Regions from separate parts of the Lysinibacillus sp. NPDC048646 genome, predicted to be linked through region 1. Evidence: riboswitches for the same ligand, from Rfam matches in the RefSeq annotation. Region 1 holds a riboswitch; the other holds the start of a gene.
What was found. Region 1 has a riboswitch for cobalamin ahead of ACQKII_RS21375 (energy-coupling factor ABC transporter permease). Riboswitches for the same ligand answer to the same signal wherever they lie in the genome.

Region 1 (15,882 bases):
ATACATATCCTTTTTCTTTGGATCTTCCCCGGTACCAAAGGCATGATACACGTAACTTGGAGATACACTTTTAACTCCTTGTTGCTTTACATAATAGGAAACTGCTTTTTCTAACGTTACTCCTTTGTTAAGTTGGATAACATCGTAACCTAATGAAGGGATAGACCGGATTACTTTTGAGCCAATTTTTTGATGTGCATTCTTAGCAAGACCGGAATGCTTGACGATAATTGTATCCTGACTAATCCATTCTTTTTGATTGTTGAATTGCTTTAATGTTTGTTCCTGTTTGCTAGCGATAGCAATCTTCACTAACTCTGAGTTCTTCGCTGTGTTTTGTGGTGCTTCTGCAAAGGCGGAAGCAGCAGGAACTATTAGTGCTGTAGATGCTACTACAGCCATTGAGTTCTTAATCCATTTCTTCAATTGTTTTCTCTCCTTGCGTGTTTTATTTTAAGTCACATCTATAGTGATACGAATGAAAGATCAAAAAGTTTCGTAATATAAGGATATAGGTGAATATTTTTCCAAAGTTTTCGCGGTCATAGCAGATGAATGATGAGAAAGAGTACGTTCATCTAGGTAAGTCTGAAGGAAACATAACGTACACGTTGAAACTTACTTAGCGAAAAGTAGCTGAACCATGAAGGAATATGGCGTAAACTCGAATTCGAATTTCACTTGTTTGATGAGCAGACAATCCAAAGACAAACTTTCTCAGTAGAAGAAATCGTAATCCCATAGGAGACACTAAGTGGTCAGGTATTCAAATGGTAAGAATAGACATAAAAGTATAACGGACAGCGAGATACAAACTCACTGTCCTTCTGTCTTCATGGAACCGTACGTAAGGTGGGGGTGTCAACCTCTCTTACTCGATTTGTAAAATAGCAGTCGAGGAGAGTGGATGCTAGCACCAGTGAAAAGCATGCAATTATTATCCAAGAAATGTTAAAAAAATATCTTAAAGTTGTTCAATAAGTCTTTGTAAATCTTCCTTCGAACGAGGGATTGTAATGTTTTGTTCAAATAGCTTTTTGTTTTGTAACGCAATAGCCATTTCAAATATCCACGGGCGTTCGAGATGGGCACGTTCAAGTACATCTTGTTGATAGAACAATGCAATAGGATCACCATTATAGATGATTTGCCCAGCTTCCATAACAATAATTTGATCTGCCCATTCATAAGCAAGTGGAATGTCGTGCGTAGCAAGTAAGATTGTTCGTTCACCGTTTTCCAACTTTGCAAGGGTCTGTAATACTTGTGCAGCATAATAATTATCCAGTCCTGCAGTTGGTTCATCTAATAGTAAAACAGACGGTTCCATCGCTAAAACACCCGCCATTGCTACACGTTTTTTCTGTCCAACACTTAAAAAGTGAATGGGTTTTTCGAGCAATGTTGCCACCTCAGTTTGAGCAACTGCCCAGGCGATTTTTTCTTCAATTTTTTCACTTGTCCAACCAAGATTGAGTGGTCCGAAGGCAATGTCTTGCTTAACCGTACCAGAAAAAAGTTGATGGTCCGCACCTTGAAATACAATGCCAACTTGTTGACGCAAAGATTTTAAAGCTTTTCGATTATAGCTCATTGCTACATCGCAAAAGAAAATATTACCTGTAGTTGGTCGTAAAATGCCGTTTAAATGCTGAAATAATGTTGATTTTCCGGCCCCATTATGTCCAAGTATTGCGATTTTTTGACCCTTTGGAATTTGTAGCGTAATATCCTTTAAAGCATAGGTACCATCTGCGTAGCTATAAGATAAATTTTGGAGATCAAAGTAAAGATCTGTCATGAGAAAAACCCTCCATAAATGATGAGGAATACAAAAACACTCGTAATACCTAGCCAGTTTTTCTGACTATAGCTAACATTCTCTGGCCAGTAGACAGGTTCACCACCGCGTGCCTGCATCGCATTATTGAGTTCACGACTGCGCTGGAACATTTCTGCAAATAATGCAGCGATTAGCATAGATACTGAACGGAGCCATTGCATCGGAGAACGATAGCCGAGCCTTGCTTGCTGTGCTAAATGTATTTTTTGCATACTGTCTAAAAAAATGAAAATAAAGCGATATGTTAGTTCCACAAGCTCGACAAATAATACTGGCAGATGCCACTGTCGCAGCACATGGCAGATAGACTGCACGGATGTCGTTAATATTAAAAAGTATAAACAACTAATACTGCCAAGTACGATGAAAAAGAGTTCTTGCGCTGTCAGCAAGCTTGCAGTGCCCACAAAAATAGTCCATGTTTTCAGCTGGAATGCCCAAATATGGAGAGGTATGACACTTGATGTTGGCGCAATAGCAATTAGTATCGAAACTAAGCTCGACAATAGAAAAAAACCTGGTAACAGTAATAACTTTGCATAATACATAAAGGGAATTTGTGCACCTAAAATGATAAAAGCACTCATTACAATAAATGTAATGAGTGATATAAGTTCATCTCTCATGATAAGTGACAGTAGTAGCAGACCAAGGGAAAACGTCATTTTTTCTAGCGGATGAACAGACGCTAGTTTATTTATATAAGCATACTTATCAATGAGTAACATCGCTTAACCTTCTTTATGTTTGCCACGCATGAAGCCGATAAAATAGCCAATAAAACCAGCACCGATTGCGGCTTGAAGTACGAATAACAAGCTCTCAATTTCACCACTTGGCGGCTCCCAGAAACTTTCAAACCATGGCTCATACTCTGCGTTAATTTCACCAATTGCTGCTTCCGCTTCTCCATCAGCGCCACCGAATTCTGCACCTTTTTGTACAAATAGCGGAATGATGGCCAACAGCACTACAATTGCTAATAACAGTAAATTTTTTTTCATTTTAGTGTGCCTCCTTTGCTGAGAAAACACGTAAAGCTTTTAATTCACTAACATTATATTTTTTCAGGAAATTCATGACGATGACTGTTAAAATTCCTTCGCTAATTGCAAGCGGAATTTGTGTTAATGCAAAAATCCCAGCAAATTTCGTAAAGGAAGCCATAAAGCCACCTACTTCTGATGGGAAGGCAAGTGCAAGTTGAACAGACGTCACAACATATGTACCTAAATCACCAAGCATTGCTGCAAAAAATACGGCCAGTGAGAACGATAGACCGATTTTTTTAGATCCTTTAAAAATAAAGTAAGCGATGAATGGTCCCACAATAGCCATCGAAAAGGCATTTGCGCCTAATGTTGTAATGCCGCCATGTGCTAAAAGTAAAGATTGGAATAATAATACGATTGTTCCAATCACGCTCATTGCTAATGGACCGAATAAGACAGTTCCTAGGCCAACACCAGTTGGATGTGAGCAACTTCCTGTTACAGATGGGATTTTAAGTGCGGATAACACGAATGCAAAAGCACCTGAAAGACCGAGTATCATTTTTGTTTCAGGGTTTTCATCGATTGTTTTACGGATTGAACGTAATCCTAAAATAATAAATGGAATCGAAACGACCCACCAGAAAATGGCCCATTCAATCGGCAAAAAACCTTCCATAATGTGCATGGCAAATGCCCGATTTGGCACGAGTAAAAATGCCAGTAAGAAATAACTAAGCTTCCAACAAGAAAATTTCAAAACGGCTCCTCCTTCAATTAAATTTTACAATGTAGCGTGCGCAAAAAAAAAAGCACTTCTCCAATTTAGGAAAAGTGCATAGCTAAAAAAGCAAATAGAATAATAATCTGCCAAGCCGCACACCTATCCTCGTAGGTTGAAACGATCACGTATTTTTCGGCAGGTCTCCTGGCTTTAGTTCTCCATTTTATAGGCCTTCCCATCCTTTGGACAGTGACATACTCTATAAAACTCCCTATTACAGTGGCGGGACCGCGCCGGACTTGAACCGGCTTCCCTTTTAAGCGAAATGACTACACTTCGCACCGAAAAAAGATGAAGTTGTGAGATTTCACGACAAAGTGTAACATGATTTTCCATAAATAAGCTATCTCTTTTTTATAAAAAAAATTTTAATTGAGCTTCAATCAAGAAAATTCTGATAAATGAAAGGGGAAAACAACATTTTCATAGGGATTATTTATAGAAATTTTACTAAAAATTTCACAAATTAAAAAAGAATTGTTGAAATTTATAAATAATAAGCTATGATAGAAACAGTTTTCAATTACGTTTTATACAATCTAAATTTCATATAGATACATCTATAAGTGCTCGATATTATTCGAGATAATAGGGAAATCGGTGCGAATCCGATACAGCCCCCGCTACTGTAATAGCTGATGAAATCGCAAATGCCACTGTGTAACTTGGGAAGGCGCGAAAGTAAAAAGAAGCTTAAGTCAGGAAACCTGCTTAGTTGATGGCATGCAAACTTTTCGGAGGGAGAAGTTGAAGCGAGAGCGAGTACCTGATTTTATTCGTTTTTATTTGGCTTCTACAAGACCTTTACTCTTCGTCTAGAGTGAAGGTCTTTTCTTTTTCCTAAAAGCATAATGAGGGGAGAAATACAATGACAACTTGGAACTTAGAAGGCATGAAAACGCATCTTTTTATCTGCAATGGCAGTAGCTGTATGAAAAAAGATGGCGAGGAAATTACCCAAGCAATACGTGATGAAATACAGATACAAGCACTTGATAAGGAGATACATACGACAAGAACACGCTGCAACGGCAGATGTAAGGATGCATGTGTTGTGATCGCTTATCCGCAAGGAAACTGGTATCGCGTGCCAACGACAGAGCATGCGAGGGTGCTCGTGCAAGACGTACACCACGAGTCTTTACATAGTGAACACGTGTTTACACTTCGTGAAGGACTGTTACAGCGTACAGCACAAACAACAGCGATTAAAGGCATCGAAAAGGTGAAAGAGGGGTAACAAAATGGCGCAAAAAGGTAAGATTTTCGTTGTGGGCTTTGGACCCGGTGATTTTAAACATATTACAACACGAGCTGTCGAGGCACTACAACAGAGTGATTTTATCATCGGCTATAAAACGTATGTCGAGCTCATTCAAGATTTAGTGACGGCAAAGTCGATTGTTAGTACAGGAATGACCGAAGAAGTTTCAAGGGCACAGGAAGCTGTGCGTCAGGCAGAGGCAGGCAATATCGTGTCTGTTATTTCTAGTGGAGACTCTGGTGTATACGGAATGGCTGGACTTGTCTATGAGGTGTTAATCGAACTTGGATGGACAGAAGCAACTGGTGTGGAAGTCGAGATTGTACCTGGAATTTCTGCTATTAACTCGTGTGCAAGTTTACTAGGTGCACCGATTATGCATGACTCGTGCACAATTAGTTTAAGTGACCATTTAACACCGTGGAATTTAATCGCTAAACGTGTGGAAGCTGCAGCAATGGCGGATTTTGTTATTGCCCTTTACAACCCTAAAAGTGGTCGTCGCACACGTCAAATCGTAGAAGCACAACGCATTCTACTAGAATATAGATCGCCAGATACACCAGTAGGTCTCGTGAAAAGTGCCTATCGTGATCGCCAGGAAGTTACGATGACAACATTAGCAGAAATGCTTGAACATGATATTGGAATGCTCACAACAGTTGTGATCGGAAATTCATCCACATTTTTCTATGACAATAAAATGATTACACCGCGAGGCTATCAACGTAAATATACGCTTGGGGAAGAAAAACAGCCATTACGTCCACATCAGCGTCTGAAAGAAGAAAATGAACCATGGGCGATGAATCAAGAAACAGGAACAGCGCGTGCCGATTTTGCGGCAGACCCGAATGCAGGGCGCAGTAAGCCCAGTATAGCAATTACACCTGTGTCAACACCTAAAAGATCATCACTTGAAATGGCTGCAACGGCACTTGCGATGGTAAAGGGGACAAGCGCTGGCCATGTAACACCAAAGCTAGTTCAACAAAAAATTGAATCCATTTTTGAACTAGCTGTAAGTCCTGGGGTGGCAAATAAATTTTTTACGCCGCAGCAAATGACGGCTTTAGCACAAGTTGTCGGCGAACAAGGAACGATGGAATATACACCTGATCATCAAATTCATTTGAAAATTCCAACGTCGAAACCCGATGAAATTACAGCAAAACTACGGGAAGTGGGGTTTTTGCTAGCACCAATCGGTGATGTACTGTCATTAAAAGCATGTGACTTCTGTTATGGTGAAAAAGCTGACTCTATTCCATATGCCGAGGAAATTCAAGCAAAACTTGGTGGTTTAGCTTTACCCAAAACGCTGAATATCGGCTTTAACGGCTGTGGTATGGCATGCTATCGTGCAGTGTTTGACGATATTGGTATCGTCTATCGTAAAAGTAAATTTGATGTCTTTATCGGGGCAAAACCAGTGGGGCGTACAGCGCATGCTGCACAACCTGTTGTAGAAGGCTTAGAACCTGAACAACTTATGCCACTTGTTACAAACATTATTGAAGAGTACAAAGCTAACGCGCATCCAAATGAACGCTTGTTTAAATATTTCAAACGTGTGAAAAAAATATTGCATTTTACGTATCAAGATATGTCTTCAAAAATAAAAGTAGAGCCAGCTCCGTGCGGCGACTAGTGAGGAGAAAAGAGATGAAAGCTATTTTATTTGTCGGCCATGGCAGCCGTTTAGCAGCAGGAAATGATGAGGTGCGTACATTTATTGAACAAATGACTCCTCGGATCGATGCCAGCTTTTTAGTTGAAACGTGCTTCCTTGAGTTTGCTTCGCCAAACATTGAAGAAGGCATTACGAATTGCGTGAAGAAGGGCGCAACAGAGGTACATGTTATTCCGATTATTTTACTGCACGCTGGACATTCTAAGATGCATATCCCGGCAGAAATTGAGCACGCGCGTGAACATTATCCAAACATTACATTCACCTATGCACAAACGATTGGCATTCATGATGAAATTTTTGCAATACTGGAAGATCGTCTTGCAGAAACTGGCTTCAATGCAGAAGAAGAGCATAAAGATACAGCCATTCTATTAATTGCGCGTGGCGGAAGTGATCCTTATGCCAACGGTGATTTTTATAAAATCACACGTTTATTATGGGAAAAATTACCTGTTCCGATTGTGGAAAGTGCCTTTATGGGCGTAACAGACCCACGTGTTGAAGAAGGCATTGAACGCTGCGTGAAGCTTGGCGCGAAAAAGATTATTATGCTGCCATACTTTTTATTTACAGGCATCCTCATGGAACGTATGCATGGCATGCGCCAGCAATTTAACGAAAAATACCCAGACTGTGATATTGAAATTGCTAATTATTTTGGCTATCATGAGCGCCTACAAAATGTGCTGTTAGAGCGTATTGAGCAAGCTGTAAATGGGACTTCGACAGGTATGCAAGATTTAGAAAACTACCGTGCTTATGCTGCGGTGCATGGTCATGCGCATCATCACCACCACGATCACGATCATGATCACCACGACCACAATCACGATCATCATGACCACGATCACCACCATCATCCTGAAGAGGAGCCGGTGAAATGATTTTCATGTTAGCGGGGACGAGTGATGCAAGGAATCTAGCACTGGAATTGCAATCTGCTGGTCAGCAGGTGACAGCAACGGTAGTTACGGATTCAGCCGCTACGAGTCTGACAGAAGTTGGTCTCCCTCATTTAGTTGGTCGCTTGACAGCTGAAGAAATGGCCGCGATTTTAACACATCAAGGCTATCAACTTGTTGTAGACGCCTCCCATCCGTTTGCCGAGGAGGCTTCTAAAAATGCGATGGCAGCAGCGGAAAAGGCGGGTGTACCCTATATTCGCTATGAACGCGCCCATGAGCATTACGCACATCCTCTCATTACGGTTGTGAAAGATTATGAGGAAGCGGCTAACCTAGCAGCAGAAAAACGCGGTGTCATTATGTTGACAACAGGCAGTAAAACATTAGCGACGTTTACAAAAGTATTACAAGGTCTGGAAAATACGCGTGTTATTGCGCGTATGCTTCCTCGTCTCGATAATATGGAAAAATGTGAGGCACTAGGTGTGGCCCAAAGAGATATTGTGGCGATCCAAGGACCATTCTCAAAAGAATTAAACGAGGCACTTTTCCGCCAATATGACGTAACACTGATGATTACAAAAGAAAGCGGCAAAGTTGGTTCAGTTGATGAAAAGCTTGAGGCGGCACTTGCTTGTGGCATTGAAACGATTTTAATTGCTCGACCAAATATACACTACGGCCAACAGTATTCCACTTTCGAGGATTTGCTACAGGCTGTTCACAACACACTTTAGGAGGCAGGACAAATGGATTTTAAAACAGATTTCAAACCATTAACAGTAGACCCAGATAAGATTTATGATTACAGTTTCGCAATTATTGCAGAGGAAATGGGTGAACATAACTTCACAGAAGACGAGTGGAAAGTTGTTCGTCGTATTATTCATGCATCTGCTGACTTTGAGTTAGGTCGTAGTGTCATCATTACACCAGGAGCGTTAGAAGCTGGGGTTAAGTCTATCCTTGCAGGTCGTCACGTAATTGCTGACGTACAAATGATTGAAAGTGGCTCAGGGAAGAAACGTTTCCAAAAACATGGCGGGGATTTACACTGCTATATCGCAGATGAAGATGTTTCCATTGAAGCAAAAAAACAAAATACAACGCGTGCCATTATTTCGATGCAAAAGGCTACAACATTACACGAAGGTGGGATTTATGCAATCGGCAATGCACCGACAGCATTACTTGAGTTGATTCGCTTGATTAAAGAAGGTTTAGCTAAGCCGGATTTGATTATCGGTATGCCAGTTGGCTTCGTATCAGCGGCTGAGTCGAAAGAGGAGCTATTAAAGATAGAAGGTATTCCATATATTACGAATGTTGGCCGTAAAGGCGGTAGTACAGTGACGGTTGCCGCATTGAATGCCATTTCTATTCTAGCGGACGAACAGGCGAAAAAATAATGGAGCGGAAGCCAAAAAAGGATCCCAAGGACATGCGTCACGGTTATACAACGGGAGCCTGTGCAACTGCTGTAACAAAAGCTGCATTACTAGCACTGATTACAAATGAAGAACAGGAAACGACTACCATTCATTTGCCAATCGGGCGTGATGCAACGTTTACAATTGAAAAATGTACATTTGATAGCAACGCAGTAAGCTGTGAAACGATAAAGGATGCTGGTGATGATCCAGATGCAACACATAAGGCGCTCATTATCGGCACAGTAAGCTGGGCCGATACACCAGGCATACATTTAGACGGAGGAATTGGAGTCGGGCGAGTAACGAAGCCCGGCTTACCAGTTGCAGTCGGGGAAGCTGCTATTAATCCTGTACCACGCAAAATGATACATAGTACTGTACAAAGCGTGCTTGACGACTTTCAAATTGAACGTGGTGTGAAGGTCGTAATTTCCGTACCGGAGGGTGAGGAAATTGCTAAAAAAACATTAAATGGAAGGTTAGGCATTATCGGGGGCATTTCCATTTTAGGCACAAGGGGAACCGTCGTGCCTTTTTCGAGTTCCGCCTATATGGCGAGTATTGTCCAAGCCATTAGTGTGGCAAAGGCCGCCGGTTGTGACCATTTAGTGGTAACAACCGGTGGACGCAGTGAAAAGTTTGCCATGGCACAGTACCCTGAATTGTCAGAGGAAGCATTTATTGAGATGGGCGATTTTGTCGGCTTTACATTGAAACATTGTAAACGGCTCGGCATAAAGCAAGTATCGCTCGTTGGTATGATGGGGAAATTTTCAAAGGTTGCTCAGGGTGTCATGATGGTGCATTCAAAAAGTGCAGCTATTGATTTTAATTTTTTGGCTCAATTGGCAGTGGATATTGGTGCAGATGAAGACACAGTGTCCGAAGTTAGAGAGGCCAATACGGCTTCACAAGTCGGTGAAATCATGGCGGACAAGGGCTATCAGGCCTTTTTTGATCATTTATGTGAGGCATGCTGTTATTCTTCATTGCACCACACAAGGGGCGGTTTGACGCTCTCCACATCGATATACTCGATGCAGGGACAATTATTAGGAAGGGCTGATGATATTGCATCGATCGATGAAATTAATTGGGATAGGGGATAACGGACAGGAAAGCTTATTGCCACAGTATGTACAGTGGATTGAAGACTGTGAGGTTCTTGTTGGTGGTGAGCGTGTTCTTGATTTTTTTCCGAGCTTTACAGGCGAAAAAGTTGTCATTAAGGGTGGTCTTTCAGCACTTGTTGAAAGGTTATCGACCGAAACACGAAAAACCGTTATTTTAGCGACGGGTGATCCATTATTTTATGGCATCGGTGGTTATTTAGCGAAAAAGCTAGACATCGAGGTTTATCCATATATGAGCTCTGTGCAGCTAGCATTTTCGAAAATGGGTGAGAGCTGGCAAGATGCCTATGTAACAAGTATTCATGGGCGACCAATGAAGGGCTTAGCACAGCGCATTGACGGTAAAGAGAAAATAGCGCTTCTTACAGACGTTGAAAATAATCCAAATGCACTGGCACAATATCTAAAGCATTTTGGGATGACGGAATATCGCGCATTTGTTGCAGAAAATTTACAAGGCAATGATGAAAAATATGGTTGGTATTCCCTAGATGAATTACAAACGGCTATATTTTCACCACTGAATGTAGTTATTTTACAGCAAACATCCGCACCAAAACGCTATCCACTAGGCATTGATGATGAAGAATTTTCACAGCGTAAGCCAGATAAAGGGCTTATTACCAAGAAGGAAATTCGTGTGTTAAGTCTACAGGCAATGCAGTTACAAAAGGATAGCATCATTTGGGATGTAGGCACTTGTACAGGATCAATGGCTATTGAGGCTGGCAAACTATCACCAGAAGGGCAAATATTCGCGGTGGAAAAAAATGCACCTGATTTAGAAAACTGCATGCAAAATCAGCAGAAATTCCGTGTGGATATAACCGCGATTCATAGTAAAGCACCGACAGGACTTGAAAATTTCCCTGATCCAGATGCGATTTTTATCGGTGGTACAGGTGGAGAAATGGTGGAGCTATTACAGTTGTGCTGTACACGATTGAAACCGAATGGACGCATTGTCTTAAATGCAGCAACAATAGAAAATTTATATAAGGCGGTTGAAGCGTTTAAAGCATGTGGCTTTGCTGTCGATATTTTGCAGGCGCAGCTTGCACGTAGTAAACCGATTCTAGATATGACCCGTTTTGTCCCATTAAATCCGATTTTTATTATTTCGGCACATCGAAAGGAAGAGAATCATGAGTAATCTTGGTATTTTATATGGCTTAGGCGTAGGCCCTGGCGATCCAGAGTTAATTACAGTTAAGGCATTCCGTGTCATTCAGGAGTCGCCAGTTATTGCGTATCCGAAAAAATTGAAGGGCAGTAAAAGTTATGCGCATCGTATCGTAGATGTGTATATAAACCCAGAAGAGAAAGATATGCTCGGTCTCGTGTTCCCTATGACAAAGGATGAGGCTGTGTTAGAACGTGAATGGACAAAATCCGTGGAGCTTGTATATGGCAAACTGCAAGAGGGTAAGGACGTAGCGTTCGTGACGGAAGGGGACCCACTATTATATAGTACGTTCATCCATATGATGAAGCTTATGCAGGATATGCATCCAGAAGTAGAAATTCGTACAGTGCCTGGTATTTCATCATTCAATGGCTCAGCTTCGCGACTAGGTATTGCGCTTGCGGACGGCGATGATCGTGTAGCAATTATTCCTGCTCATGACGATTATGATGCTATGCGAGAAGCAATTGAAAGTCATGATGCGGTTGTTTTCATTAAAGTTGCAAAAGTTATTGACTTAATGCTGGAAGTACTGCGCGATTTAGATTTACTGGATAAGGCATCGGTTGTGACAAAGGTAACGTCAGACGAGGAAATTATTTGGGATGTTCAAGAATTAGATGGTGTCGATTTAGAATATTTAACGTTAATGGTGGTGCGTAAATAATGAAGAAAATATATATTGTCGGTGCTGGCCCTGGGGATCCAGATTTAATTACGGTGAAGGGTTTACATATGTTACAAACAGCAGACGTTGTTATGTATACAGATTCTTTGGTAAATGAAGATCTCATTGCCAAAGCAAAACCTGATGCAGAGGTTATTCGTACAGCGGGTATGCACTTAGAGGAAATGGTTGCGGTGATGGTAGATCGTGTCAATGCGGGCAAAGTAGTAGCACGTATGCACACAGGCGACCCTGCTATGTATGGTGCAATCATGGAACAAGTTGCACTATTGAAAAAAGAAGGCATTGGCTATGAGGTTATTCCTGGTGTTAGCTCAGTATTTGCAGCTGCGGCGGCAATCGGAGCAGAACTGACAATCCCTGATTTAACGCAAACGCTTATTTTAACACGTGCTGAAGGGCGTACACCTGTACCGGAGTTTGAAAAGTTACGTGATTTAGCGAGCCATCATTGTACGATTGCGCTATTCTTAAGTGCCACATTAACAAAGAAAATCGTCAAAGAATTGCAAAATGCAGGATGGGCTGATGATACACCGGTGGCAGTGATTCAACGTGCTTCTTGGCCAGATCAAAAAATTGTGCGCACGACATTAGTTGAATTAGATGAAGCAATGCGTGTCAATGGCATTCGTAAACATGCGATGATTTTAGCAGGCTGGGCATTAGATCCGAACATTCATGATAAAGATGAATACCGTTCGAAATTATATGATGCGACCTTTACGCATGGTTTCCGAAAAGGTGTGAAGACAAGTGATTGAATTGCAAGAGGGCGTTTTGCCAGAAGTTGATCAACGTAATGCTTATGCAGTTGTAGCCATTACAAAGCATGGCGTACAAATTGGACGTAGACTGCAACAAACATTTGCGGCGAGTGATTTATATTATATGAGTAAATTTGAGCAGGGCGACGAAGCGGAAAAACATATTCAGCTTTTTACTGGCACAGTGCGCCTGTTATTGCCCACATTATTTAAGCAATATAAAGGCTTAATTTTAATCATTTCACTCGGTGCGGTTGTGCGTATGATTGCGCCAATTTTACAGGATAAGAAGACAGACCCTGGTGTGGTGGTCATTGATGACCGTGGGGAAAATGTGATAAGTGTACTATCAGGTCATTTAGGTGGTGCCAATGAGCTTACACATGAAGTCGCTGCTGCGCTTGGTGCAAACCCAATAATAACAACGGCTTCGGATGTACAAAAAACAATTCCAGTTGATTTATTTGGCGCCCGCTTTGGTTGGGTATGGGATAGTGCAGACAAGCTTACGCCTGTAAGTGCCTCTGTTGTCAACGAGGAACATGTTGCGATTGTGCAAGAAACGGGTGAACGTGATTGGTGGATGCGTGAGACACCGATGCCGGAGCAAATCAAACTATATCCATCGACGCAAGCTGCGATGGAGGCGAAACCCCATGCAACATTATTGATTACGGACCGTATCATTGAGCCAGCGGAAGAAGTACTTCTTGAGAATGGTGTGATCTATCGTCCGAAATCGGTTGTGCTTGGGATGGGCTGTAATCGTGGTACGTCACTTGAAGAAATTGAACAAGTCATTGATGAGACACTTGCTGAATTAAAATTATCGAAAAAAAGTGTCAAAGCGCTGTGTACGATTGATTTGAAAAAAGACGAGCAGTGCTTCCTTGCTGTCACAAAGAAATATGATTGGGCGTTCATCACATATACACCAGCAGAGTTAAATGAAATTGATTTCCCGTCATCGTCTGACACGGTCTATAAATATACTGGCGCATATGGTGTTAGTGAGCCGGCTGCTATGCGCTATGCACAAGTGGAGTCGCTTGTGCTGCCAAAGAAAAAATCAGGGAATGCGACGATTTCTGTAGCAACATTAACATTTTAAGGAGGTAGCCTATGCAAACAAATCGTTTTGTACTTGCAGGAACTGGTAGTGGTGTTGGAAAGACGACGTTTACCATTGGTCTGATGAAAGCGTTGCAGGAACAAGGTAAAGTCGTACAAGGCTTTAAATGCGGTCCTGATTATATAGACCCTAGCTACCATACAGCTGTGACTGGCCGTGTGTCTCGTAATATCGATAGTTGGATGTTTTCGCATGATGCTGTGCGTGATATTGTCGCACGTGCAAGTATGGATGCAGATGTTTCGATTATCGAGGGTGTTATGGGTTTCTATGATGGTAAAAGCCCCTTATCTGATGCGGGATCTGCTGCTGATGTTAGTGTCATTACAGAAAGCCCTGTTATTTTAATCGTCAATTGCGCAAGTATGGCACGAAGTGTGGCAGCGGTGGTAAAGGGCTTCCAAATGCTATCTGACAAACCGCAAATTGTTGGCGTCATTGCCAATCAAGTAGGAAGTATCGGTCACTATGAGATTGCCAAAGCAGCGATTGAACAGGAGTGTGGTATTCCTGTCATTGGTTATTTAAAACGTGAAGCAGGAATTGATATGCCCAGTCGACATTTAGGGTTAATTCCTGCTATAGAACGTGGTGAGCTTGATTCGTTTTTTGACAAACTAGGGGCTTTAATGACAGAAACGATAGATTTAGAGAAATTGCTAGATTTAACAAAGGCACCAGTTCTTGAGGAAACCGGTGATTTATTTGACCAGCAGGAAGATCAGCATATTCATATTGCTGTGGCAAAGGATGCTGCATTCAACTTCTATTACGAAGAAAATCTGGCCCTCCTTCGAGCAAAAGGGGCTACGTTGCAATTCTTCTCACCTTTGGCCAATGAACCTGTGCCGATGGACGCAGACGGTCTATATATTGGTGGGGGCTTCCCAGAGGAATTTGCCGATACACTTGCTGGCAACATAGTGTCAAAGAAATCAATCTGTGAGGCCATTAACAAGGGGTTACCAACCTTAGCTGAATGCGGTGGTTTTATGTATTTGACTGAAGCCATAACGAATAGTGATGGGCAACGCTTTGACATGCTTGGTGTTATTCCAGGTGAGATAGCGATGCAAACAAAGCTTGCAGCACTTGGCTACCGTGAAATTTCCGGCACGAAAGCAAACTTTTTAATCGGTGTGGATGAAGCGGCGAAGGGACATGAATTCCACTATTCAAAGTATAGTGGTGTACATGAAACGCCAGCCTACGAAACAAAAGGACGCTTTGGCAAAAAACAAGAGGGTTATCAGGCGGGCAATTTAGTTGCTGGCTATACGCATTTTCATTTTGTATCCAATCCAAAGCTTGTCGATAACTGGTTGGCAGCTTGTAAGAGGGTGAAAAATTTTGACTAATTATTTTCCAATTCATTTAAATATCGAATATAAAACTGTAGTGATTGTTGGTGGAGGACATGTCGCATCGCAAAAGGTGGCATCCCTCTTACCAGCTAAAGCACATATAGTTATTGTGAGTCCAACATTGCACGAAACACTACAACCCCTTGTAGAAACTGGGCAAATTACATGGCGTGAAAAGGCATTTGAGCCACGTGATCTAGATGATGCATCGCTGATCATTGCGGCCACAAATAATACGACAGTGAATGAAGCGGTACAGGAATCGGCCCAGCATTGGCAACTATTAAATCGGGCAGATGCACAAGGTGAGAGTGATTTTATTACACCCGCTACTGTTCGCCGTGGTCCTCTTGTTTTGACCGTTTCAACATCAGGTGCCAGTCCAGCTTTAGCACGTAAAATTAAGGAAGATTTAGCTGAGCAATTTGATGCAGTCTATGAAGACTATGTATGTTTTTTACAGCAGGCACGTTTAATGGTTGCTACTAAGTTTGAAAAGGGCGATAAACGACGTGCAGCGCTACAAGCATTGCTTGAACCAAGTTTACTAGAGTGGACACGTAGTGGAGAGATTGATAGACGGGAAGCTTTTTTACAACACTTATTGACGGGAGAATCGTGATGAAGGACGGAATAGTGTATTTAGTAGGAGCTGGTCCGGGAGATCCAAAGCTCATTACGGTGTATGGACTTGA
Region 2 (15,882 bases), on a different contig from region 1:
AACAATCGAAGCACCATTTCCGACAACTTCCAATATTAAAATTGCAATATGAATATATTGATTGGCCGCTCCAACCCCCGATACAGCATTATCAGATAAAGCACTCAGCATAAACGTATCGGCTAACCCCATTAACATAAATAAAAAAACTTCTAAAAAAATTGGCCACGTTAAATGAAATAAACTTAAATGGTCAGCCGCATTTTTCTCACTAATCGTCTCCGCCAATCCTTTTCACTTCTCTCTCTAAATTGCATAAAAACCTATTGTATCTTATCATAGATTTGTCTGCTGTAAAGACTTATACGGTGAGAAAGGATGGCAAAATCCTTCCTATCATCTCATGAAAGTTGAACATAAAAAAACCCTTCTCACAGGGCTTGTGTGAAAGGGTGTCTTTTTAACTTAAGCAATTAGCTTGTAATTGTGCACGTTTGTCTCGCGTTAGACCAAACTCTTGCTCTAAAAATGCGGTCTTTGAGCCATAACGAACATCCATTGCATCGAGTGCCGCTTGTAAATAATCTTCTCGAGCAGACATTAATGCATAAAATTGCTGTAATTCGCGATCATTAAAATCCTTCCGAATCGCCTGTGCCATACGATTTACCATCGGGCGTAAAAGCTCATTCGTATCTAAGTAATCTTGCATAATAATCTCCTCAGGGACATCTAATGCTAATAAAATCAGTGCACCACCTATACCAGTTCGGTCCTTGCCCACTGCACAATGATGAACAAGCCCTAAATTTTCAGGGTTTTGAATCGTGGCGATCAATTCTTTAAATGAAGCATTATTAAAGGGCATCTGTGCATAAAAATCACAGAACATTTCTGGACTTACAACTTTATAGAAATTTTGCCCCCCAGTATTCGTAGGCATTTCAAAAGCATGGTTCCCCTTGGCTGGGATTTGTATATATTTAGCATTTGAAAATGTCGGATTAGGGTTATTTTGTGCTTCATGTTTGTCCCGATAATCAAAAATTGTTTTCACACCTAATGTCTCAAAGCGTTCTTTATCCGCCATCGTCATTTTCCCTAGTGCTGCCGAACGATAGATTAAGCCTTTTTTTACAATACGCCCATCTTTCGACTTATAGCCACCCATATCACGGAAATTATAGACTGCTTCAAACGGAATAACCTTCATGTCAAACTGTGTCATCCACTACGTCCCCCCTTATATTAGCAATCACCTTCCCCTCTATTCTATAGAACAACTAAGGATAATACCAATTTTCACACTAGGGTATTTCTTTACACAGTAAGCTCCTAAAATAAATGTACTGTTTACGATAAACACCACATAATTAGCATTCACCCATGTTGTGAAGCCGCCACTTTTCGCAAAAAATATCATTGCCTTCTTTTCCATACACTCCTCGTAAACTGCGTGATGATAAGTGATTTTTGAGCAGTGCGCTAATTGACCTGAGCGGCAGTCAACGGTACCCGAACGGTGTACTTTGCTACGTAGTGTTTCCCCGCTGTTACCAACGCGTTCTCCATCTTAGCAAGGCTTTCTGAGGCGGTATCGGTATACATTCATATATTTCAAAAAGCCGCCCAAACTTATAGGACGGCTCTTAAAAATCTTCAATTATTGAAATAATTCAGGATATACAGCTTTGGCTACTAGCTCAACCGCTTCCCCGATACGTGGCCCAGGTCGAGTGGATATATCAGCATCTACATAAAATACAGCTTTGTTTTGAATCGCTGTTATCGTGTTCCAACCATTGCGAGCAATGATTTCTGCCACAGGGTCTTCGCCGTAATTTACAGTTGTTAGAATGACTTCAGGGTTTTTAGCAATGACGTTTTCCTCAGAAACCTTTACCCAATCCTTTTTGTCAGCAAATACATTGTTCACTTTAGCCGCATTTAAAATTTCTTGTTGGAATGTACCTGAACCTGCTGTATAAATCTCTGGCTTCGGACTAATTTCCAAGTAAACATTTTTTTGTTTTTCTACATCTTTTACTTTTGCTTGAACATCAGCTATTTTAGCCTTGATGTCTTCATTTAGTTGATCACCTTTATCCTCAACACCCATGACAGTCGCAATTTGTTCTATATCACCATAGACATCTTCAAATGAAGCTGCTGATTTGATAACAAATACTTTTACACCTGCATCTTCAAGTCCTTTTAACGCATCGTCCTTACCATTAGCAGAGTAAGCTATCACCACATCTGGATTTAATGATACAATGCGTTCGCTATTAAACGTACTAGAATCTGATACACGTTCAATGTTTTGTGCTTCCGCTGGATATGTATCATACTCTGTAGCACCTACGATTTTATCACCTACACCTAATGCAAATAAGATTTCTGTATTGCTTGGCTGTAAGGATACAATCGTTTTTGGTATAGCATCAAATGTCACTTCTACACCACGATCATCTGTCACTTTATAGCCTGATTCAGCTGTTTTTTCTTCCTTCGATGTGTCCCCATTCTTCGCTTCATCAGTTGTACCGCAGCCTACTAGGACAAACGCTAACATCAAAATCGAAAGCCATTGGAAATTAACTAATTTTTTCACTTCACTCATTCTCCTTTTTTCTTTTTCATTGGGTATGATTTACTTATAAACGGAATCTCGGCGATTCCAGCCTGTTGATTCATGTATATAGCCATTACGAAAAATACATTGGCCAGTAATCCTAGATAATCGAAAAGGATGGTTGGTACTTCTCGCTCCTCAGACACTTTGTGCAAGGCACGGTATGATTTCTTTGCTTCACTTCGACATAAATGAAGGGCAGCAGCAGCCTCCGTCCCCTGAGGTAAAACAAAGTTTTGAATCTCTTCCCTAACATACTCAACGTAAAAATCATAACGATTGCTAAGCCATGCTAAATCTTCGTCGGTTACAGCTAATTTGCCACGCACCGAACCATTCACATGATAGGCCATTGGCAAAATTGCCATCAAATCAGCTGCCACAACTTCAACCGTTTCTTTCTTTATAGCAGCTAATGCAACACCCACATGCGTTGTTAAACTATCTGTACGAATCTCATAATCTACCAATGATATTTTTTCACGCATAAACGGATAACATGAATAACGTGCATTTTTTTTCAAACCTGAGACCCCACTTTCTTTCGCGAAACTATTCTTACTTACTGGATGAAAGTAAAAGTGCATAAAAAAAAGCCGCTCCCGATTAACAGAGAGACGACGAAAATGCATAAATAGCGTCGCTTTGACACGACATTGCCTATGTATTTGCCGTATATCCCCCTAACTTCCGAAGAGTATTTATACGCTCAAATAAAGGTCGGTCTCCTGGCTTGTACAGTTCGCTACCTTTATGTAGCGATGTCATAAAAACCTTCCCATCTACTAGAGTTATGATTCTTCGACAGTGGCTTAATTTTATGATATCTGTACTTACAGTTGCGGAAACAGCTTCGGTTTTACACCGAATTCCCGATTATGCTATGGCCTAGCACCCTTATTCTGCAAGAATTATTCACTTGTAAAGCAGTGTATCATATATTGTGTTGAAAAAGTAGTTGCGAAATTGCGGAAAACTTAATCGAAAATATACAAAACTTAGCACTATTTCTACATAACGATTAGCTATTCGTGTTTCTCCCTCAAAAATTCTAATTAAAGTATGACTATAAGATTTTATCAATAGCTTGCTCAATATCAAGTTGTGAATCAGTTGGTTCAAAGCGAGTAATCGTTTTACCGTTCCCATCCACTAAAAATTTTGTAAAGTTCCAGTGAATATTACGACCATCTAAAAAGCTAGGTACAATTTGGACAATGGATTGAGCTAGCTTTTTTCCTGCATATTCGCCTTTCCAAATTCTCGAAAATCCACTTCATGCTTCAAATAATTGAATAATGGATGTGTTGTCTCACCGTTTACTTGCACTAATTCAAAAATTGGAAACGTCACACCATAGTTAACTTTACAAAGCTGTATAGTTTCCTCACCATCTTCAGGATTTTGATTATCAAACTGATCACAAGGAAAACCTAAAACTACGAAATTATTCTTACCATATTTCTCATGCATTTTTTGTAAATCTTCAAACTGATATGTAAAACGACATTGGTTGGGAGTAGACAAATTTGTCTACTTCTTAATACCGACTTTATTAATTAATACTAATTGTATATTGACCCGCTTTATCTAACTACCATAACTTTTAACACTTGTTGCCAAATTATGAGGCGTACTTAGAATATTCAAACCAAATATAGAAATATCACTCTCTTTTGTCCTCAAAGCGCTGTCGCAATACTAGAGCCGAGACAGCGAACACCGCGAAAGCTACTGTTGAGGCGGCAGCAACCATCTGCAACACGTTTCCCGTTGGGGATTTGAACAACAGCGCGACCGAGATGATTAAAACGGCACCAGTTAAACCCATTCCCAAGATCGAAATCACCAAAACCTTGTTCATCGTATTAATACTGGAAAAAAGAATTTTTTCACCTTCGACATAATAAAACCTCCTATTTTTCAGTATTTTGTTACAAATTATTAATTCTACATCAAATTGAAATCATCCTCCTTTTAACATATAACTCCTTTTCATATTTTTCATGATTATAGCAATAAACTAAATTTTCTCCAACAAACGAGTTTCCAAATCAATTTCGCCTTGGCGTAATTGCGTCCGGATTTTGAATTGTGTCCGCACAATTCAAAATCCGTGACATCTGCCGGAGGCTTTGGGCCAACATAATGTTGGTCACTCAGTCGTTGCCACAGGACGTGGCGTTCTTAGACTGAGTTCCTCTATTTCAGTAGGTGTTTGGACACCCACTGAAAAGGAACCACACCCGCATTCATCTCACCACCTTCAGAGGTGGGAGTCTTCTGTACCTGTCGCTACGCTTTCGGTACAAAAAATATCTGCTGAATGGAGATAAAAAAAACAGCCATTACGCTTGTTTAACGAATGGCCATCTTATATTTCTTTTTATATTTTGCATCTTGTTCTTCTTCAATTAATCTTTGTGCAATTTCCAATAGTTTCGTGTCATTCGTGGCATCAAACAACTTTTTAAAGGATACAATAATATCATATCGCATGAGTGCCGGGTGTTTTTCGTCAATACATGTTTGGAATCTTTTTGCTAAATATGAAACAATTAAATCTCTTTGCACCTGTCCTGCAAGACCAATTTGCCAAATTGCTTGTAGACTATGTCTTGCTGTTACGGTTTTATCATCATACGTTACTGCCCAGATTTTCAAAAAATCCTCTAGTACACGTTCTTCTGGATCACTTTTTGCCGCCAATGCGCATAAAAACTGTACTGCTCGCGCACGCACATGTCCATCTTTATATGTAAGGGCTTGAATGAGATGCTCCCAGACTGCGTATGTCCAATCAACTGGTTCTTGCATAATTTTCATCAATTTTTCGTAAGACTCGTATTGAATTTCACGGTCAAGCTCTGTTAAATTACTAAAAAGTTGCAAAACCTCTTTTTCCATGATTCATCCCTACCTTTATTCTGTCAGAACGTTATAAACTTTTAAATTTTTTATGTTACACTTAACTTAATTTATACCAAGAAGGAGAGTTTATGAATAAATCTATTACCCGAAAGTTGATTTTACGAACGCTTGTGATTATATGCCTAATAATTGCGGCATATTTTATCATACCAGTCTCCGTGCCTATTATACTGGCTGGAATTACCGCTTTTTTCTTAGAACCAATTGTTATGTTTTTTAAACGCAAATGGAAAATGTCACGTAAAATTGCAGTCGCCTTCATTTACATAATGAGCGTTATCTTTATTTCTATTATTTGTTACTTTACTATTACACAGCTCATGTCGCAAATAATAATAGTTTCTAAGCAAGCCCCTTATTATATTTCTAAGATATCGGAAATGTGGCTTCACATGCAAGATAACATTTCTAAATATACCGAAGACTTCCCCGCTGAAGTGAGTACCTCACTTCAAAATACGACGTTGGATTTCATCAAGAAAATTGAAGAATCTTTTCTAAACTTCTTTAATTATACCAAAGTTACCGCATTCTTTTCGGAAATTCCAAGCCTCTTTATTAGTCTTCTCGTATATATGATTGTTCTATTTTTATTTATGCTCGATTTGCCAAAATTAAAACAGGTTACTTACAAATATTTAAAGCCATCTACTGCTAAAAAGATGAAAATAATCTCCAATCGCTTAAAAGATGCAATCTTTGGTTTTATGAAGGCACATTTACTCGTTAGCTTTATTATTGGCGGTGTCACACTTGTTGGACTTCTCCTTATCCAACCAAAATATGCTGTCACTATGACCTTGATCATTTGGCTTATCGACATTATTCCATTCCTGGGATCAATTATTATTTTGGCACCTTGGGGACTTTATCATTTATTAATGGGGAACACATCCATTGCTGTTCAATTATTCATCTTAGCAGTAATTTTACTCATTATTCGTCGAGTAGTCGAGCCCAAAATGATGGGAGATCATATTGGATTATCTACTTTACCAACATTAATAGCAATGTTTATCGGACTTCAGCTATTTGGTATTATTGGTTTACTCACTGGACCATTCTTTATTATTTTATTCTTCGCTTTAAAAGAAACAGGCATTATCAAGTGGAACTTCAAAATTTAACTTATTAGAAAAGCGCATTCGTGGCAGTTAAGCTGCGATATGCGCTAGAAAATGAATTTTAATGTAATTGCCACATATAGCAACTTTCCTTTATATTTTTTTAACCTTTTAAAAAGGCCATCTCTGTAATTTGCTCTACAAAGATGACCTTTTTGCTATTTAAATCGTCTATATAATAGTAGGATTATTGAATGCGACCGAAGCCTACTAAATATTGATTCCACCAATCAAGTGATTCGATGACAACACCTTTGTTTTGCGCATCAATCATCGTGTTGTTGCCTAGATAAATACCGACATGTGCTACGCCTGATCCATAGCTGAAGAATACTAAGTCACCAACACGTGCTTCACTTGCGGAAATGCGTTGTGTTGCTAAATATTGCTGAGATGCTGTACGTGGTAATGAAACTCCCGCTTGCTTGTATGACCATTGTACAAGGCCTGAACAGTCAAAACCTGTTGATGGATTGCTACCGCCCCATACGTAACCACGACCTAAAAATTGTTTAGCTGTTGAAATAGCATCGCCAGAAGATGCTGTACCTGTACCTGAACCAACAACGATTGATTGCGTTTTACCACCATTACTAATATTAGTTGTTTGCATTACAGGTGCAGCAGATTGAAGAGCACGTAAACGAGCCGCTTCTTCTTCAGCTGCTTTCCGTTCCGCCTCTAAGCGTTCCTCTTCTTGTTTCGATGCAATTTGAGCCTTTAACGCAAGTGATTTTGCTTCGTTTTCAGCTTTTTTAACTTCCATTTCGCTTTCTTTTTGTTGAAGCGCTTGGAATTGCTTTTGTAATTCTTTTTGTTTTTCATCTAAAGTTACTTTTTGTTCTTCTAATTTGGCTTTATCTGCTTCTTGTTGATTGACTAATTCTTGGTCTGCATCCATTAATGTTTTAACCGCTACGACACGGTCCATTAAGTCTGCAAAGCTTTTCGCTTCAAGAACTACGCTTAAATAAACACCCACTGTGTTATCCTGCGCTTGGTATGCAGCCATACGTTCACTCAAAATAGCTGAACGTTGCTCAATACGCTTTTCTGTTTCCACGATACTCGCATCAACTTCTTTAATATCTGCTTGTACTTGGTTAAATACTTTCACTTTTTCGTCAATATCGTTTTGGAGATTTGTTAATTCCGCCTCTAATTTCTTAACTTCGGCATCAATCTGAGCTTTTTTCTCAATCATATGTTGAGAAGTTTCTTCTGCGTGCACTTCGGTTGGTTGGACTGTATTAAATAATAAGCCGCCAGCAAGTGCTAATGTTAGCACCATCGACTTACGCCATTTATTGCGCTTACCCACTAATCTTCATTTCCCTTCATCCATCAATTTCGCTCTTGGTGTTCTATGTAATCACTTGAACGATTTTTATTTATCATCAAATTTACGTTTATACTTTTATTAGCCTTTTAAAGTTTAGCATTAATGGCACAACTTTTATACTATTTCTCGTCGTTTTAATAGTTTAGTAAAACTCGAAACATTTTTGTAATATTATCGATATCACTTAATTACTCTACAATATACAACAATACACTGCATTATCACATAATTAACTCCCGCTACACAAATGACGAATGATTATTTGTAATGGTTTTGTAATATACCGCTATATATTTCTCAGGCAGTAAAAAAAAGGCAGAGGAATTTTTCCCCTACCTATTGTTTCATGGAACGTAAAGCTTGAATAGATAGCCGTACTAATAGGATTGCACATAAGAACAGACCTAAGTACGCTGCTGTATTTAAGTAAACCGCATAGGAATCATGTATAAATTGCGAGATAGCTAATAGCGCTACAGATATAATACCAAATGTAATCCCAACGAGTAATAAGACGAAACGTGAAAATAACTGCGTTATAAAACGAGCATTATGTTCATCTGAAAAAATATCATGGTGTAATATAATTTTCCCACTTTCAACTCGTTGAATGAGTTGGTCAACTCTTCTTGGCATTTTTCGTAATGTTGGAATTAACATCGATAGCTCTTCTTGCAAACGTTCCTTTGTAGCCATCGGTTCTTTAAAAGGCTTTAGAAATGCTGCGCGCATATAGGCGGAAGAAAAATCTTTTGCCTCTGTGAAAATATCAAATTGTCGATCAATGATTCGCAAAGTACCATCCAACGTCACTAATGAGCGAAGCGCCAGACCGACAGAGGGATAAAACGCAAGGCCAAAATCACGGACAACGGTAAATAGCGAGTGAATCAACTCTTCAGTTGGAATACGATCTACATAAGTGATTTTCAACAATATTTGATCTATTGCTTGCTCCATTCTAGCCCGTTCTGCATGAGCAGCATTTTCTACTAATAGCATTAAACCATCATATAAGATACTCGAATCATTCTGCTGAATACCCATTAAAAATAGCTTTAAACCTTCTTGTTGAGTCGCTCCCAAGCGTCCGACCGCTCCGAAGTCGAGAAGAATCGGCGTACCATCTGTCTCATCAATATATATATTGCCAGGATGCGGATCTGCATGAAATATTCCTGAAAAAAGCATTTGCTCAAAGAATGAATACAATACAGTCTGCGCAAACTGCCTGCGATCTATTGATAGCCGTCTAAATTCTGATGCGCCTTCTGCTACACTTTTCCCACGTACATATTCCATGACAATAATGTCTTCATCACTGTATTGTGTATAAATTTTAGGAATGCGAACCTTATAATCACTTTTCGCAAGCGCATTCGTTACCTGCAATGTATTACGCACCTCAATATCTAAATGGATTTCCTCACGCAAACCATCCGCAAATCCACCTGCCAACTCTCGAAAACCCAGCGACTCAGCCCACGTTGACTTGCTTGTAAGCCAGTTCGCGAATTCCTCTAATATATCCAAATCATCACGCATTATGCCTTTCACTTCTGGACGAAGTAATTTCACCACAACTTCATCGTAATTTTTCAGTCGTGCCTTATGTACTTGTCCAATGGATGCTGCCGCTAAAGGCTCCATATGAAAAGAAGTGAATACCTCATCTACAGCTTTTGGAAGGGAATGTGCTAAAATCTTTGTGACTTGCTCCGGTTGCAACGGCCTCACACTTTGCTGAAGTCGTTCTAATTCATCTATGAATATGGGCGAAAACAATTCTTTACGTGTCGATAATACTTGACCAAATTTGATGAATATCCCACCGCATTGCTCCAATGTCGTTCTGAGTGCAATTGCGAGCTCCTTTTCATTTTCACGCTGTCTTGCATATTTAATTGTTTGTACAACACCATTTGTGACTGCTATTTTTAATACCTGGCGTAATCTCTTTTGTTGACGCCAGTAACTTCGTAACCTTAATAGTATCGACCTCTGTCCATGTCTTCGATCTCCACTAGCAATACCACTCGAATCAAAGAGCTCAAATACGAGGTAGAGCAGCATGGAGATAAGGAGCATGCTGCCTATCCAAATTAGCGTACTCACCTCTGTCACAGTTTGCATCATGGATTCCGATAAAAAATTTGTATGACGCAAGTATGAATACCAGTAGACAAAGGAAGTGAGTGTCACACTTATAACAACAGAAAGCACTCTTCGTACAAAATTAATACTCGAACCTATTAAACGACCACTAACAAAGTAAATGATTCCCGAAACGACTATGATTTGAATAAGAAATTTCACATAAATCAACAGTACCACCCCCGTTGTATCTTCCTAATACTGCTAGTATAACAAATACATGCCTGCACTTTCTTTTACAAGCTCACGTCGGAAAACAATAAGTGAATATAACAGCTATTTTTTCTACCCACCAAATTTTTCGAACATCCAGTATCCCAATCATTAGACATTATTTGCTTTGTAAAACCACTACAAATATTGAAATTAAGAAATAATTATCATTGATAATATACCCACCAAGGTATATCATTAACTTATATAAAGATTTAACAAGATTATAGACTTCACTATTTATTGTTAATTCAACTTTCCATCTTATCTATACCCCAATAAGTATAAAACAATAAAATAAAAGGATGTGTATGTACATGAGTAAAAAGTTTTTAGTAATAGGTGGCGTTGCAGGCGGTGCCACAACAGCCGCAAGAATTCGTCGCTTAGATGAACAAGCCGAGGTTATTATGTTTGAAAAAGGTCCCAATGTATCGTTCTCAAATTGCTCTTTACCGTTTCATTTAAGCGGAATCGTTGAAAACAGTAGCAAATTGATTTTAATGACACCACAGGCTTTTCAATCAAAATACAATATCGAAGCACGAGTTAGTCAAGAAGTAGTTTCCATTAACCGCGATGCAAAGACCGTAACTGTAAAGAATTTAATAAACGACACTATCTATGAAGAAAGCTACGATACGTTGGTGCTATCTCCTGGCGCAAGTCCCATCGTACCAAACTTAGCGGGCGTCGATTCTCCTCATGTATTTACTGTTCGTAATGTAGTAGATATCGAACGATTAAACAATTATGTTAAAAGTGATGATATAGAAGATATTGCCGTAATTGGTGGTGGCTTTATCGGTGTAGAAGTGGCAGAAAATCTACGTCTTGCAGGTTTCAACGTCTCTCTCGTCGAATTTAGTAACCAAATTATGATGCCGTTCGATTACGATATGGCACAAATTTTACACAAAGAAATGATGGATAAAGGTATCCACGTCATTGTGAATGATGGTCTCGCTAAAGTAACCGAAGATTATGTAGAACTGAACTCTGGTAAACAAGTGAAAGCGCAGGCTGTCGTACTTGCGATTGGCGTTCGCCCAGAAACTTCTCTAGCCAAAGAGGCAGGGCTTACAATCGGTGAACTAGGTGGTATACAGGTAGATGGCAACTATGTTACTTCTGATCCATCGATTTACGCTGTTGGCGATGCAATTGAAGTATTCCATCAACAAACTCATAAACCAACTCGCCTTGCTCTAGCAGGCCCTGCACAGCGTCAAGCACGCGCAGCTGCCAATCATATGTATAATATGTCTCAACAGAACAAAGGAGTAATCGGATCTGCAAGCGTGCAAATTTTCGATCTGACGTGCGCTGCCACAGGGTTAAATGAAAAAACAGCGCTTGCGAATGGCTTCCAAGCAAAAAGTGTATATATTATAGCACCCGACAAAGTAGGCTTAATGCCAAATAGCAATCCTCTACATTTTAAACTTGTCTACGAAGTGCCAACAGGGAAAATTCTTGGTGCTCAGACTATCGGAAAGGGCAATGCCGACAAACGAATCGACGTCATTGCGACAATGATTACAATGGGCGGTACATTAGAAAACCTAAAAGAGCTTGAACTATCGTACTCTCCGATGTTTAGTACAGCGCGGGATGTTGTTAATCTAGCAGCACTAGTTGCACAAAATCAGTTATTTGGTCATTACCAGCAAGTTGATGTAGAGATGGTTCGAGATTTAGTTGAAAATAACGCGTATATCTTGGATGTCCGTGAGAAAAATGAATATGAGGTTGGACATTTAATTAACGCCATTAATATTCCACTAAGTGAGCTTCGTGAACGTATGAACGAAATTCCAAAGGATGTACCAATTTATGTACACTGCCGCTCTGGTCAGCGCAGTTATAATGCCGTTATGGCTCTACAAAATAATGGCTACTCTAACGTTTATAATATAGCAGGATCATTCTTAGGCATTTGCTTGTATGAATACTTTAATGACGTGACAACAAATCGAGAAAAAATTGTTACAGCCTATAACTTCAAATAAGACGAAAGGGATGCCGCTAAATTGCAGCATCCCTTGTGGTTTAATTCGTAGAAAGCACTTGCTCCCAATCAATCGTGTTGTTTTTTACTTGTTCTCGTTTCTCTTTGTCCATTATATCGTTCGGACGTCCACCTTTTGGCCAATCTTTATCATGATTTGCCCATTCAGGTCGATCCTGCGCTAAAATATATGCAGCTAAATCAGAAGCGTCTTGATCTGTTAAGGTCCCACCAGCACCTATCGGCATGTTATTTTGAATGTAACCAGCCATTTTTGACAGACGTGCCATACCTGCTCCATCATTAAAGGAATTTTCACCCCATAATGCCGGGCCTGTATTTGCACCAGTACCAGAGCCATCTGTAGCATGACAAGCGATACAAGACTGTGCATAAAGTTCCTCACCATTCGCTACATCAGGAACGGGAACGCTCTTCATATTACTCGTACCAGCCCATTCACGTTCTGCCCCTATTGGAACACCTTGTGAAATATAGGCAAAGTACGCTACCATCGCTTCCATCTCATCACTATTGATTTCAAATTTCTTACCATTCATGCTTCGTATCATACAGCCATTAATACGTTCTTCAATTGTTACAATACTTCCTGAACGACCAATGTATTGTGGATAATTTGCCATAACACCCACTAATGACGAGGCTTGTTCATCATAACCTGCTCCTGCATGACAACTTGTGCAAGATAATTGATTTCCAACGTATTCATCTGCGGCAACATGTGTATTATTCACAAGCTCATAACCATATAAAATAGCTTCTTTCATAGGTCCATCTGGTACTTCTTCGATACTTGGTGGTGCGTAGACAACTTTCTGAGAAGCTGCTGTTGTCGGTATTTGTGTTTGTAGCGTCGCATCTGCTGTTTCTCCATTCGCATCACCTAAGATTTTATCGCTGATGACCGCTCCCACAAAAAGTGAACCAGCTAATAATACCGTTCCGGCTATCCCCGTTACTATCGCTTTCATCTTTCATACCCCCCTCTGTATCGTTAACTTTACTTTAGCAAAATAATGTATTTATGGATGTGATTTTTCTCACAAGTCTTTATATTTGAACCTTATATACAACAAAATTGGATAAATATAGAAACGATAATTGTGCTACAACAGAAAAAACTAGACTTAATACCCCTTTATGTATATCTTGCTTTATGCTAGAAAAAAACCGAGCACATCGCTGTACTCGATCACTGCCATTCTATTAAAGTTTACATTCTCCATCCGCACATGCATTTTCCCCATTGCCAACCATTTTCAACGAGGACTTCACACCTACCATTTCAGCAGTTTGATGCAATGTACGTACGAAAACTTCATTTGGCTCTGCCCCTTTAATCCCATAACGATTTTCAAATACAAAAAACGGTACACTTTGCACACCAATTTGTTGTGCATCGTAACGATCCTCATTCAATTCTTCTATAAAAGCATCACTCGAAGAAAGCACTTCCTTTGCTTCAACGACGTTTAGGCCTATGTCTTCGATAACCGTTAGTAAAACAGCCTCATCATTTAAATCTTTACCTTCTATATGATAGGCAGCCATTAAAGCTTTATGATAAGCTACTTCTTTACTATATTGTTTTGTCCATTTTGATAAGCGATGAGCCTTCTCTGTATGCGCCGTTTTCATGTCATCATAATTATAGGCAAGCCCTACTTCCTTTGCTCGCTCCACAATACCAACCGTCATTTGCTTCGCTTCTTCTAATGTCACCTTATGATAAGCTATTAAATATTCATAAAAGTCTTGGCCCTTTTCTTTTGGTGCCCCCGAATCAATTTGGAACGCTTTAAATTCTATTTCTACTTGTCCAGTATAACCAGCCTCTTCAATCGCTCGCTCTAATTCCTTTTCCCCTATATAACAAAAAGGGCAGGAGAAATCAGAAAATATTTCGACTTTCATAATAACCCCCCTACAAAATATCCATCCAAATCTTTATGGCAGTTGCCAATATCAGTACAGCTAAAATACTTTGCAATGCCTTCGTATTCATATTTTTCCCCGCTTTTGCTCCTAATGGCGCAGCCATTAAACTAGCTACAATCATTATCGCTGCCGGATAATAATCAACTTGGCCTGTCATTAATTTTCCTATTGTACCACCGATGGATGAAATAAAGGTAATTGCTAAACTTGAAGCAATCGTCATGCGTGTTGGAATCCCTAATACAACAAGCATTATCGGTACGAGCAGGAAGCCACCTGCAGCTCCAACAATCCCTGAACCGATCCCCACGATGAACGCCAGAATTGCTGCTAACACTTTATTAAAGCTAACCTCATTCATTGCCTTATCATCAATTTGCTTTTTCGGGATAAACATCATCACCGCTGCAATCAATGCTAATATACCATATACGACATTAACACCTGTCTCCGATAAAAATTGAGAACCATAACTACCGACAAAGCTACCAGCTAAAATAGCTGCCCCCATATAAATAATGAGTGACTTATTCAAATAGCCACCTTTACGGTAAGCCCACACCCCTGCAATCGAAGCAAAAAATACTTGTACAGCACTAATACCCGATACTTCATGTGCTGTAAACGCTGTAAAGCCAAGTAAAGGTGGAATATACAATAACATAGGATATTTAATAATCGAGCCACCAATACCTAGCATTCCCGACACATATGAACCTACAAAACCGATTAAAAATATTGTAATGATCCATGTTAAATCCATTATTTTTCCTTCTTTCTTTCATTACACCTCTGGGTAATAAACATCCCGAAAGCTTCATTTGAATGAAGACGAAAGGTGAGTGTCCAAGCTCGAACACTCACCAACCACATTACGCTTTTTGAATAAAGAATGTAATGACACCAGCGTCTTCGGATTGGTCCAGGATTGTGTGACCTCCTACTTTTGTCCAAGCTGGGATATCTGCTAAAGCACCCTTATCTGTTACTTGCACTTCTAAAATTTCACCCGAAGCTAGAGTATCCATTGCCTTTTTCGTTTTCACGATGGGCATAGGGCAAGATAAACCTTTTGCATCTAACTGTAAACTTGAATTCATGTTAATCTCCTTTTTGTGTGCTAATTGTGTGTGAATTGTGTGTGTGCCAGGCACTATCTCACTGCACAGCGATTCGGTCCGATTTCCATTTCGGTTTGCTCATCTTGAGCCGGCGTAATTTTACCCATATTCACTTGACGAATTTCTTGGTAGGCATTCGGTTGTGGTGGTAAATTATTTGTTACAATGCTATGGAACTTTGCCTCGTCTTCAATATTTAAACCATGGTTTTCAGCAAATAATTCACCTAGAGGTTTAGCCACAGTGCCATCTTCATTTAGCTCATCAATAATCATAAAGTGAGCAGGTAACACAACTAAATCATCCGAAAGTTCACGGTAACGTTTATAAAGCGTTTCACGTAAATCCCCAACCCAATCTTCTGCAAGTCCAGCTAAATCTGGGCGTCCAATTGAATCTATAAATAAAATGTCCCCAGTCATTAAATATTTGCCGTCAACAACAAACGATGT

Region 2: linked by a shared signal. The riboswitch ahead of ACQKII_RS08180 (hypothetical protein) and the one ahead of ACQKII_RS21375 (energy-coupling factor ABC transporter permease) in region 1 are both predicted to bind cobalamin.

Annotation. Positions count from the first base shown of each region.
Region 1 is NZ_JBNNLZ010000029.1:17,678-33,559, forward strand. It holds gene ACQKII_RS21355 (S8 family peptidase) at 1-426, opposite strand, end outside; gene ACQKII_RS21360 (energy-coupling factor ABC transporter ATP-binding protein) at 965-1,801, opposite strand; gene cbiQ (cobalt ECF transporter T component CbiQ) at 1,798-2,571, opposite strand; gene ACQKII_RS21370 (energy-coupling factor ABC transporter substrate-binding protein) at 2,575-2,847, opposite strand; gene ACQKII_RS21375 (energy-coupling factor ABC transporter permease) at 2,849-3,595, opposite strand; cobalamin riboswitch at 3,737-3,920, opposite strand; cobalamin riboswitch at 4,167-4,349, shown strand; gene ACQKII_RS21380 ((2Fe-2S) ferredoxin domain-containing protein) at 4,488-4,859, shown strand; gene cobJ (precorrin-3B C(17)-methyltransferase) at 4,864-6,534, shown strand; gene ACQKII_RS21390 (sirohydrochlorin chelatase) at 6,549-7,463, shown strand; gene cobK (precorrin-6A reductase) at 7,460-8,221, shown strand; gene ACQKII_RS21400 (precorrin-8X methylmutase) at 8,234-8,893, shown strand; gene ACQKII_RS21405 (cobalt-precorrin-5B (C(1))-methyltransferase) at 8,893-10,026, shown strand; gene cbiE (precorrin-6y C5,15-methyltransferase (decarboxylating) subunit CbiE) at 9,983-11,203, shown strand; gene cobI (precorrin-2 C(20)-methyltransferase) at 11,196-11,903, shown strand; gene cobM (precorrin-4 C(11)-methyltransferase) at 11,903-12,688, shown strand; gene ACQKII_RS21425 (cobalt-precorrin 5A hydrolase) at 12,681-13,802, shown strand; gene ACQKII_RS21430 (cobyrinate a,c-diamide synthase) at 13,814-15,181, shown strand; gene ACQKII_RS21435 (precorrin-2 dehydrogenase/sirohydrochlorin ferrochelatase family protein) at 15,174-15,809, shown strand; gene cobA (uroporphyrinogen-III C-methyltransferase) at 15,809-15,882, shown strand, end outside.
Region 2 is NZ_JBNNLZ010000005.1:106,459-122,340, forward strand. It holds gene ACQKII_RS08160 (MATE family efflux transporter) at 1-228, opposite strand, end outside; gene ACQKII_RS08165 (tyrosine-protein phosphatase) at 401-1,168, opposite strand; gene ACQKII_RS08170 (hypothetical protein) at 1,208-1,378, opposite strand; gene ACQKII_RS08175 (ABC transporter substrate-binding protein) at 1,604-2,554, opposite strand; gene ACQKII_RS08180 (hypothetical protein) at 2,560-3,099, opposite strand; cobalamin riboswitch at 3,277-3,489, opposite strand; gene ACQKII_RS08185 (hypothetical protein) at 3,803-4,102, opposite strand; gene ACQKII_RS08190 (hypothetical protein) at 4,934-5,482, opposite strand; gene ytvI (sporulation integral membrane protein YtvI) at 5,575-6,633, shown strand; gene ACQKII_RS08200 (NlpC/P60 family protein) at 6,818-7,951, opposite strand; gene ACQKII_RS08205 (ABC1 kinase family protein) at 8,309-10,297, opposite strand; gene ACQKII_RS08210 (FAD-dependent oxidoreductase) at 10,657-12,351, shown strand; gene ACQKII_RS08215 (c-type cytochrome) at 12,392-13,342, opposite strand; gene ACQKII_RS08220 (DsbA family oxidoreductase) at 13,578-14,285, opposite strand; gene ACQKII_RS08225 (sulfite exporter TauE/SafE family protein) at 14,296-15,072, opposite strand; gene ACQKII_RS08230 (sulfurtransferase TusA family protein) at 15,182-15,409, opposite strand; gene ACQKII_RS08235 (MBL fold metallo-hydrolase) at 15,463-15,882, opposite strand, start outside.